Regions from separate parts of the Microaerobacter geothermalis genome, predicted to be linked through region 3. Evidence: riboswitches for the same ligand, from Rfam matches in the RefSeq annotation. Region 3 holds a riboswitch; each other region holds the start of a gene.
The links. Region 3 has a riboswitch for thiamine pyrophosphate ahead of thiC (phosphomethylpyrimidine synthase ThiC). Riboswitches for the same ligand answer to the same signal wherever they lie in the genome.
Positions count from the first base shown of each region.

Region 1: linked by a shared signal. The riboswitch ahead of L1765_RS09765 (thiamine-binding protein) and the one ahead of thiC (phosphomethylpyrimidine synthase ThiC) in region 3 are both predicted to bind thiamine pyrophosphate.
Region 2: linked by a shared signal. The riboswitch ahead of thiD (bifunctional hydroxymethylpyrimidine kinase/phosphomethylpyrimidine kinase) and the one ahead of thiC (phosphomethylpyrimidine synthase ThiC) in region 3 are both predicted to bind thiamine pyrophosphate.

Region 1 covers NZ_JAKIHL010000023.1:31,625-34,903, reverse strand. The annotation lists gene L1765_RS09775 (glycoside hydrolase family 15 protein) at 1-264, shown strand, start outside; gene L1765_RS09770 (PfkB family carbohydrate kinase) at 291-1,265, shown strand; TPP riboswitch at 1,285-1,396, shown strand; gene L1765_RS09765 (thiamine-binding protein) at 1,521-1,811, shown strand; gene L1765_RS09760 (ABC transporter permease) at 1,885-2,571, shown strand; gene L1765_RS09755 (ABC transporter substrate-binding protein) at 2,624-3,279, shown strand, end outside.
Region 2 covers NZ_JAKIHL010000001.1:216,870-220,148, reverse strand. The annotation lists gene thiE (thiamine phosphate synthase) at 15-647, opposite strand; gene thiD (bifunctional hydroxymethylpyrimidine kinase/phosphomethylpyrimidine kinase) at 679-1,488, opposite strand; TPP riboswitch at 1,596-1,697, opposite strand; gene L1765_RS01120 (OsmC family protein) at 1,784-2,284, opposite strand; gene L1765_RS01115 (sodium:solute symporter family protein) at 2,370-3,279, opposite strand, start outside.
Region 3 covers NZ_JAKIHL010000032.1:23,571-26,849, reverse strand. The annotation lists gene aceA (isocitrate lyase) at 97-1,383, opposite strand; TPP riboswitch at 1,582-1,692, shown strand; gene thiC (phosphomethylpyrimidine synthase ThiC) at 1,976-3,279, shown strand, end outside.

The sequences.
Region 1 (3,279 bases), on a different contig from region 3:
GATATGCGCCCCTGGCTTGGCTGTACCTTTTGGTTAATACAAGCTTATCATTTGCTTGGAGAATGGGATAAAGCCTGCCAACTGCTGAAGCGAGCGATGAATTATTCTACCCGCTGCGGATTATTTCCCGAATTGATGTATAGCTGTAATAAACCCAGGGGTATTGGGATGCCCAGCTACTCCCAATCCGGATTTATCCGCACGATGCTGCAGTTTGCCGGGGATCCGGAGAATCCGCTGGTGATAAAATTCAAAGGGAAATAAGACAAAGAAAAAAGGGTGTGCAAAGGATGAAAAAAGTAATCAGCTTTGGAGAAGCCTTGATTGATTTTGTCCCCACTGAAAATGGTTTTCCTTTATCCCAGGTGGAGAAGTTCAAAAGAGCACCCGGCGGAGCACCGGCCAATGTGGCAGTTGCCGTTGCCAAACTTGGTGGAAATAGCTATTTTGCCGGGAAAGTGGGGGATGATAGTTTCGGATATTTCTTGGCCTCTGTTTTTAAGGAACATGGGGTTCATACCGACTACCTCATTTTTTCGATGGAAGCAAAAACCGGCTTGGCTTTTGTTTCTTTAAAAGATGACGGAGAGCGGGATTTCCTTTTTTACCGGAATCCTTCGGCAGACCTTTTGTTTTCAGCCGAAGAAGTCAAACATTCGTGGTTTGAAGAGGGGGGAATTTTTCATTTTGGATCGAACACATTAACCTCCCCTGTGTGTAAAGAGGCGACGATAAAGGGAGTTCAATTAGCAAAAAAAGCCGGATTATTAATCAGTTTTGACCCCAACATCCGTCTTTCATTATGGCATGCTGCAGAAGAGGCAAGGAACGGTATTTGTTCGCTCTTATCAGCTGTTGATATTTTGAAGGTGAGTGAAGAGGAATGTCAATTTTTAATGGAAACAAAGGATGAGAGAGAGGCTGCCAATCGATTGTTGGGTAAAGGAGTTTCTTTGGTTATTGTGACCAAAGGAAGAGAAGGAGCCACCTATTACACGAAAGAGATTTCTGGCGAAATTCCGATACCCTGTGTTGAAGTTGTTGATACCACGGGTGCGGGGGATGCTTTTGTTGGGGGGCTATTATACCAGCTTTCCTTATCAGATATTAATAAAAGAAACATTGATGTTTTATTAGGAGATCGTGACCGATTGGAATTTATGATTCGGTTTTCCAATATCTGCGGGGGGATTACCGTCACCGGAAGAGGAGCGATCCCTTCCCTGCCAACGATTGAAGAGGTTTACAAACTTTTGACCAATTGATATAGTATTAATTGATAACAGAATAAGGTTGGGGAGCTGGAAGAAGCCGGCTGAGAGGGTACCGTATTGTACCGACCCATGAACCTGATCTGGGTAATGCCAGCGGAGGGAAGAACCGTGGTGAGTTTTTTTCATCCCATGGTGATGATGTATTCCAGAGCTGCCTTACGGCAGTTTTTTTATTAGCCTCGAAGCAGATATTAATCGCTACTTGGCCATGTAGCTAACCATAGACTTCAGAAAGGAGGGATATCGTTGCCGGTTGTGAATGTTGGTTTTCAAGTTTTGCCTAAGGTGCCTGATGGAGATACCTACCCGGTTGTGGATAAAGCCATTGAAGTTGTGCAGAAATCAGGTGTGAAACATGAGGTTGGAGCAATGGAGACGGTCATGGAAGGGGATTTGGACCTCCTTTTGGATATCGTAAAAAAAGCCCAAGAGGCATGCATTAAAGCCGGGGCAACTGAAGTGATGACCCATATAAAAATTCATTACCGTCCTGAAGGGGTAACCATCGATGAGAAGTTGGCTAAATATCGGAAGTAAGAGATGGGGTTCTATTTTTCTTCCCAGCTTTTCACTTCTTGTTCTTTTGTTTATTTGGGAAATAGTGGTTAACATGACCAAAATAGAAAAATGGATACTTCCCAGCCCCACGATCATTGCACAATCCCTTTGGCAAGCAAGGGAATTAATCTGGCAGCATACCATTCAAACGTTGTATGAAACTGTCCTTGGACTGGGGATTGCTATCGCAGCGGGCATAGCCATCGCTACCCTTATGGATCTTTCAACATGGTTAAGAAAAGCGGTATATCCCCTATTGGTCATCTCCCAAACGATCCCGATTATTGCGGTGGCTCCGTTATTTCTCATTTGGTTTGGATATGGATTGGCACCAAAGGTTATTGTGGTGGCTCTTGTTTGTTTCTTTCCAATCACGGTAAACTTAGCAGACGGATACCGTATGGTGGATCGGGAGATGGTGCGGTTGATGTCATCACTGGGGGCTAGCCGCGGACAGATTTTTCGCATGGTAAAATTACCTAGTGCTCTCCCTTTCTTTTTCTCTGGACTGAGGATTGCCGGGACTTACAGCGTCATGGGAGCAGTGATCGGAGAATGGCTGGGGGCCAGTCGGGGATTGGGGATATTTATGACCCGATCGTCCCAATCTTTTCTGACAGAGAGAGTATTTGCCGCCATAGTGGTAATCACCCTTTTAAGTTTATGGATATTTGCTCTGATTGAATTGTTGGCTAGACTGACAATGCCGTGGCACTACCAACAACAAGAAGAAAGATAATTCTTCATCTATAGACAAGTGATTAGAGAAAAAATTTTGGAGGGGAATGGACATGTTAAAAAGTTGGTTAACGGAAAATAAACGGATATCCGTAACATTGCTTTTTGTTTTTCTGCTTATTTTTGCTTTGATTCTTACAGGTTGCGCACAAAAGAATGAAGGGGGACAGAATCAGGAGAAGGCTACTGAAGAAACTGCAAAACAAGAACTGCAAAAAGTTACAGTCATGCTGGATTGGTTCCCCAATACCAACCATTCCGGTTTGTATGTAGCGAAGGATAAGGGTTTTTATGAAGAACAGGGACTGGATGTGGAAATTGTTCAACCTGGTGAAGGAAGCACTGCAGACCAATTGGTGGCAGCAGGAAAAGCTGATTTCGGGATCAGTTATCAGGAAGGGGTTACGCAAGCCAGAGCAAATGATATTCCTTTAGTATCGATTGCTGCCATTATCCAACATAATACTTCGGCCTTCGCATCCCTGAAAGAGGCCCAAATTACTTCTCCCAAAGATTTTGAAGGAAAACGGTACGGCGGTTGGGGATCCCCTGTGGAAGAAGCGGTATTAAAGGCCGTGATGGAAAAAGCAGGTGCTGATTTTTCTAAATTGGAAAATGTCACTTTGGGAGCAACAGATTTCTTCACGTCAATCGGTAGAGATGCCGATTTTGAATGGATTTATTACGGTTGGGACGGAGTAGAGGCTGA
Region 2 (3,279 bases), on a different contig from region 3:
TGAAACGACAATAATTAAACACGCTCTCTTAATTGTTCTACCCCTTTTCTAGGTGAAGAATTTTGTGTAATCGCAGATATAACCGCTATCCCATCCGCCCCTGCCTGGATCACTTCTTTAGCATTGTCCGCGGTAATCCCGCCGATTCCAACGATAGGAATGTCTATTCCGTTCTCCCTTAAGAAACGAATCCCTTGAGGGCCCTGTACCTCTTTTGCATCTTCTTTTGTTTTGGTCGTGTACATAGGGCCTACTCCCAGATAGTCTGCGCCATAGCTAACGGCTTCTTTTGCCTCTTCTAAATTGTGAGCAGAGACCCCTAATATTTTGCTGCCAATCTTCATCCGAACTTTCTCTACAGACCCATCATCCTGTCCAATATGAACCCCATCCGCATCAAGTAATAAGGCCAACTCCACATCATCATTGACGATAAAAGGAATCCCTGCTTTTTTGCAGATCTGCTGCAGTCTTTTACCCAAACGATATTTTTCTATTCCTTCCAGGGCACCACTTCCCTTTTCCCTATATTGAAAAAGCGTAATCCCACCCTCAATAGCTTCCAACAGAACCTTCTCAGGAGAATTGATACAATTGACACTTCCCATCACGAGGTATACTTTTAGTAAATCTTTCATCTTTTCCATCTCCCAATGTCCATACTTTTGACGATTGATTTTAATATTCGTCTCTTTTTTTGCGGTAAGCCCAATGGTTGGTAGGTCCATGTCCTCCTCCAATGCCAAGCCCATCTTCGATTGCCGCATGGATAAATTCTTTTGCCTTTTTCACGGCATTATTTATGTTTTCTCCTTTAGCTAATTGAGCGGTAATCGCAGCAGAAAAGGTGCATCCGGTACCATGGGTATGCCTTGTATCCACTCTCTGATATTCCAGTTGTGTAAATTGGGTTCCATCATAGATCAAGTCTAGTACCTTTTCTCCTTCTTCATGGCCGCCCTTAATCACTACCGATTTAGCACCCCATAAAACAATTTTTTTTGCCACTTCTTTCCTGTCGTCCATCGTACGAATGGACATTCCCGTCAGAACTTCTGCCTCCGGAATATTTGGAGTGACGATCTTCGCCAAAGGAATCAGATCCCTTCTTAGAGCTTCTACAGCCTCTTCCTGAAGAAGGGAGGCCCCTCCCTTGGCAATCATCACTGGGTCAACCACAAGGTTTTTCCATCGGAATTTTTTTACTTGTTCGGCTACTCCCTGAATGATTTCTCTGTTAAACAGCATCCCGGTTTTTACAGCATCAGCCCCTAAATCTGATCCGACAGATTCAATTTGTTGGATAATCCCTTCAACCGGAAGGGGATATATCCCTTGCACACCCAGGGTGTTTTGGGCCGTCACTGCGGTAATCGCAGTCATTCCATATACCCCCAACTCCTGGAATGTTTTAAGATCGGCCTGGATTCCTGCTCCTCCTCCGCTATCTGACCCGGCAATCGTCAAGGCTTTATAAACCGTCGCCATTTCTTGAATCCTCCTTTCTGAACTGATTTCTTAAAAATTAAAAAACCATCCCGAAAGTGGGATGGCATATCATCTTGAATGATGATCAATAAGAGTCTTGACAATATTCATCTGCACTTCCACTTCCCTACGCTGGTGTGATCCAGATCAGGTTCCAAGGGTCGAAGCAGTCTCCTCTCAGCTCTGTCAGAGCTCCCCTAGTGGTCTGAACAAAAATATTCAGTTGAATGATGTCCGATGGCTAACCACCACTAAAACTCTTACTTCTTGAAGTGAAAAATAAGTGGCACTAAGTCTACTTTAGACTAGAGCATGAACTATCGTCAATAGAAAAACGTTCGATTTTCCAGTCCAAATTTACCGGAATTCCGGTATCTTTGATCAAATTATACAGTGGACACCTTTTTTTTACGGTTTTCTTCAGTTGTTCAAGTCGCTCCGGTGATTCAGACGTGTAAAAAACAATAGAATTATACACTTCCTTGTAGTAAGGAGATACATTTTCCACCCCATAAAGTCCGCGGCGGTCCACCCAGGCAGTGCTGGATATTTTTACATCATCAAATCGAAACCCAATCTCCTTTGCCACCATTTCAATCACGACAAAGATGCAGCCGTTAAAAGCACCCATCACATATTCCAAAGGAGTAGGCGCCTGGTTATCTCCTCCTATTTTTTCCGGCTCATCTACCAGAAAGGAAAAGTCCCTCACCTGATGTTCTGTTTGAAATTTTCCCTTCCAATCGGATTGGACCTCTATTTTTCTTAAGTCTTTATTCACTGAAGTTTGTGTCATTCTGCCCATTCCTTTCCCATAGCAAATTCTCTTATTCCATCCATAGACTGACCTGTTTCTTGAAGCAATTATCCATCAAACAATCTTAAGCCTGATGCACCGACACCCCAGCCACAACCTCTTTTTGTTTGACAAAACTGATCAGGCTGATAAAAATACCCACGACGATAAAGAAAAGAACCATACCAAGGAGACCGGAAGAATAAAGAACTTCATAAGAATTCCCCAGATAGATCCCAAGACTTCCTGAAAGAATAAGTCCAAAATACCCGGCTTTTTTAAAGGGTCCCTTCCATTGCCAGCTCGTTACTCCCGCCGTCTCTATTAACGTGACAAGGCTCAGAGTCAAAATATTGGCAATCATCCCTATCCATACCGGATGAGTGTTCAAATAGAAACTAGAAACTTCCCATCCTCCCAAGTGATACCATAATAGTCCTGCAAATGAGCCCATAAACAAGGATGCCAAAACGGCCCGTCTGGTCACGATTGGCCAAAATAATGCCGCAATCACAGGAGCAAAGGTAGCAGAATTTCTAGCAACCCATGCAAGGATATTCCACCATGCTGACTGCTCAGGCCTTAATACGGCGAAAACAATCATTAGTAAGGTAAGAAGAAGCAAGGACCATTTGGTATAACGAATCAAATCCGTTTCTGTCGCCTTAGGACGAATCGCCTTTCCCACATCCCTTCCAAGGCTGGTTGCACCAGAAAACTGGCAGGGGGCTCCCCAACTTAATGCCGCGGCCCAGAATCCAAGGAAAAACAATGCAACGAGAGGTGCAGGCAAGGTTTCCATGAGATAAAGGGGAACAGCAACAAGTCCCTTCGTTTCTCCGGGCACCACATAGGCAGCCGCTAATCCGAACAATACTGCGCCTATGATAAGGGGTACTCCAATAATCGCAGCTATGACTAGTCCTCTCTGCCCTTCTCTTTCTGTTTTGCAGGAAAGGGCCATTTGAAAAGCGGCCTGAGCCAATATTACATTT
Region 3 (3,279 bases):
CTCAAACTGACTCCATCATCGAAATATCCGGATATTTTTGAGGGCTCCGTTCTTTAGTCTCAAAGCGGATAGTTCCATCGTAAGTTATAGTGACGGTTAGATGGCTTCGGTAAACTGTTCTTCTTCCGTAGAACCGGTTAAAGCTGTTGTAGAAGAAGTTCCGCCAGAGATCACCATGGATACCTCATCAAAATATCCAGTTCCCACTTCACGCTGATGTCTGGTTGCGGTATAACCATACTTTTCACTGGCAAATTCCGCCTGCTGCAGTTCAGAGTAAGCTGCCATTCCTTTATCTTTATACTCTCTGGCCAGTTCGAACATACTATGGTTTAATGCATGGAAGCCAGCCAAAGTAACAAATTGGAATTTATATCCCATTTCTCCCAATTGCTCCTGGAAGGACGCAATAGTAGCTTCATCAAGCTTTTTCTTCCAGTTGAAGGATGGGGAGCAATTGTAGGCTAAAAGCTTTCCAGGAAATTGGGCATGGATCGCTTCGGCAAAACGTCTCGCTTCCTCCACATTGGGTTCTGAGGTTTCACACCAAATGAGGTCAGCATAAGGTGCATAGGCCAATCCTCTTGCAATAGCTGCATCCAAACCACCCCTCATTCTGAAAAATCCTTCGGATGTTCTCTCTCCAGTCAGAAATTCTTGATCCCTTGGATCAATGTCACTGGTAATCAGATGGGCTCCATTGGCATCAGTACGGGCCACGATAAGGGTTGGGACACCCATGACGTCGGCAGCCAATCGGGCAGCAATTAAATTTCGAATAGCGTTTTGAGTAGGAATCAGCACCTTTCCACCCATATGTCCACATTTTTTCTCAGAGGAAAGCTGGTCCTCAAAATGAACGGCAGCAGCTCCTGCCTCAATCATACTCTTCATCAATTCGAATACGTTTAATGGACCGCCAAATCCTGCCTCGGCATCGGCAACAATTGGAGCAAACCAATAAATATCATTCTTCCCTTCGGCATGATGGATTTGATCAGCTCTCTGAAACGCCTGATTGATCCGTTTTACCACATGAGGGACACTATTGGCGGGATAAAGACTTTGGTCAGGATACATTTGTCCAGCCAGATTAGCATCTGCTGCCACCTGCCAGCCGCTCAGATAAATGGCCTTTAGTCCTGCCTTTACTTGTTGAACAGCCTGATTTCCCGTTAATGCTCCAAGGGCATTAATGAATTTTTCTGTATGCAGCAGATTCCATAGACGTTCAGCACCCATCTTGGCAAGGGTGTACTCAATTTGAACAGATCCGCGAAGACGAACAACATCCTCTGCAGAATATGTTCTTTCAATCCCTTTCCAACGAGGGTCTGTTTCCCAACTCTCCTGAATCTCCTTCACCACATCTTTTTTTGTCATTGTTAGTCATCCTTTCTCTTGAATTTGTATTAGTACAGTTAAATTATTATGGTTCTATTATAATACAGTATAACGGCAATTTGTCAATATATTTTCACGAATTTAAAAACGTTAAATTTACAGATTTTTTTCAAACGTTTTCTTTTTTGAAAAAATGTTTGCAGAAATAAAGGTGTCATGGTAAACTAACTTTGAAAATTGAATAGATGCGGGAGCTTGGAGAACCAGGCTGAGAGGATGGCTATTCTGCCATCGACCGTTGAACCTGAACTGGATAATGCCAGCGGAGGAATTTTTGTATGCACGAAACCTGTATAGAGCCAGTTCAAAAAGGAGGATAAAAAGGGCCGAGAATTTCAAGGCAGCGTAGCTTTGAACACCGGAGCGTATGCTTTTAAAACGTGAGGAGCGCAAAAGCAAGCTAACGCAGAAATTCGACAGCAATTTTTACCAGACTTTTTGAACATCCTCTTATAGAGTTGAACCATCGGGAAAGTATTACTCCCATACTCTGAAATCGTTTCGTGTTTACACCTCCGAAGGAAGGTTCAAAAATGAATCTTCTTTTTTATTTTGTTAAGGAGGGATCACCATGTCAAAAAATCAGAATCAGCTGAACATTTCCTTTACGTCCTCTTTTCCAGGAAGCCAAAAAGTTTATGTGATTGGATCACGTCCAGACATCAAAGTTCCCATGCGGGAAATTCAACTTCATCCGACCAGCGGATTGAACGGCGAGGTTAAGAATCCTCCAGTTCGTGTTTATGATACGAGCGGCCCTTATACAGAACCTGAATATGATGTGGATGTTCATAGAGGGCTTCCGGTTTTGCGCAGAAACTGGATTCTTGAACGAAGCGATACTGAAGAATATGAAGGTCGCGAAATAAAACCGGAAGACAACGGATTTAACGTTGACGATCCTCGGGCGAATCAAGAGGTTTATCCCGGTCTGAAAAGGCGTCCCTTGAAGGCAAAACAGGGGAAAAACGTGACACAAATGCATTATGCCCGCCGGGGATTAATTACTCCTGAAATGGAATTTATTGCGATCCGTGAAGGCGTATCTCCAGAATTCGTTCGAGAAGAAGTAGCCCGAGGCCGTGCCATTATCCCGGCAAATATTAATCACCCAGAGAGTGAGCCAATGATTATCGGCCGGAATTTCTACACAAAAATCAATGCCAACATTGGAAATTCAGCCGTAACTTCCTCCATCGAAGAAGAAGTAGAAAAGATGACTTGGGCGATTCGATGGGGAGCAGATACCATTATGGACCTCTCGACCGGAAAAAACATCCATACAACTAGGGAGTGGATCATTCGCAATTCACCTGTACCCGTCGGAACCGTACCCATTTATCAAGCTCTGGAAAAAGTAGGAGGTAAGGCTGAAGATCTTACTTGGGAAATTTATCGGGACACATTGATTGAACAAGCGGAGCAGGGTGTTGATTACTTTACAATTCACGCAGGGGTGTTGTTAAGATACATCCCTTTGACTGCAAAGCGGGTTACGGGAATTGTCTCCCGAGGCGGTTCCATTATGGCTGCCTGGTGTTTGGCCCATCATCAAGAAAACTTCCTATACACTCACTTTGAAGAAATTTGTGAAATTTTGAAAACATATGATGTAGCGGTTTCATTAGGGGATGGCCTTCGACCGGGATCCATTGCCGATGCCAATGATGAAGCACAATTTGCAGAATTGGAAACCCTTGGAGAGCTTACCCAGATTGCCTGGAAACACGATGTACAGGTGATGATCGAAGGTCCAGGGCATGTTCCCATGCACAAAATTAAAGAAAATGTAGATCTGCAGCAGAAAATTTGCCATGAAGCCCCCTTCTACACACTGGGCCCCCTTACAACAGATATTGCCCCGGGTTACGACCA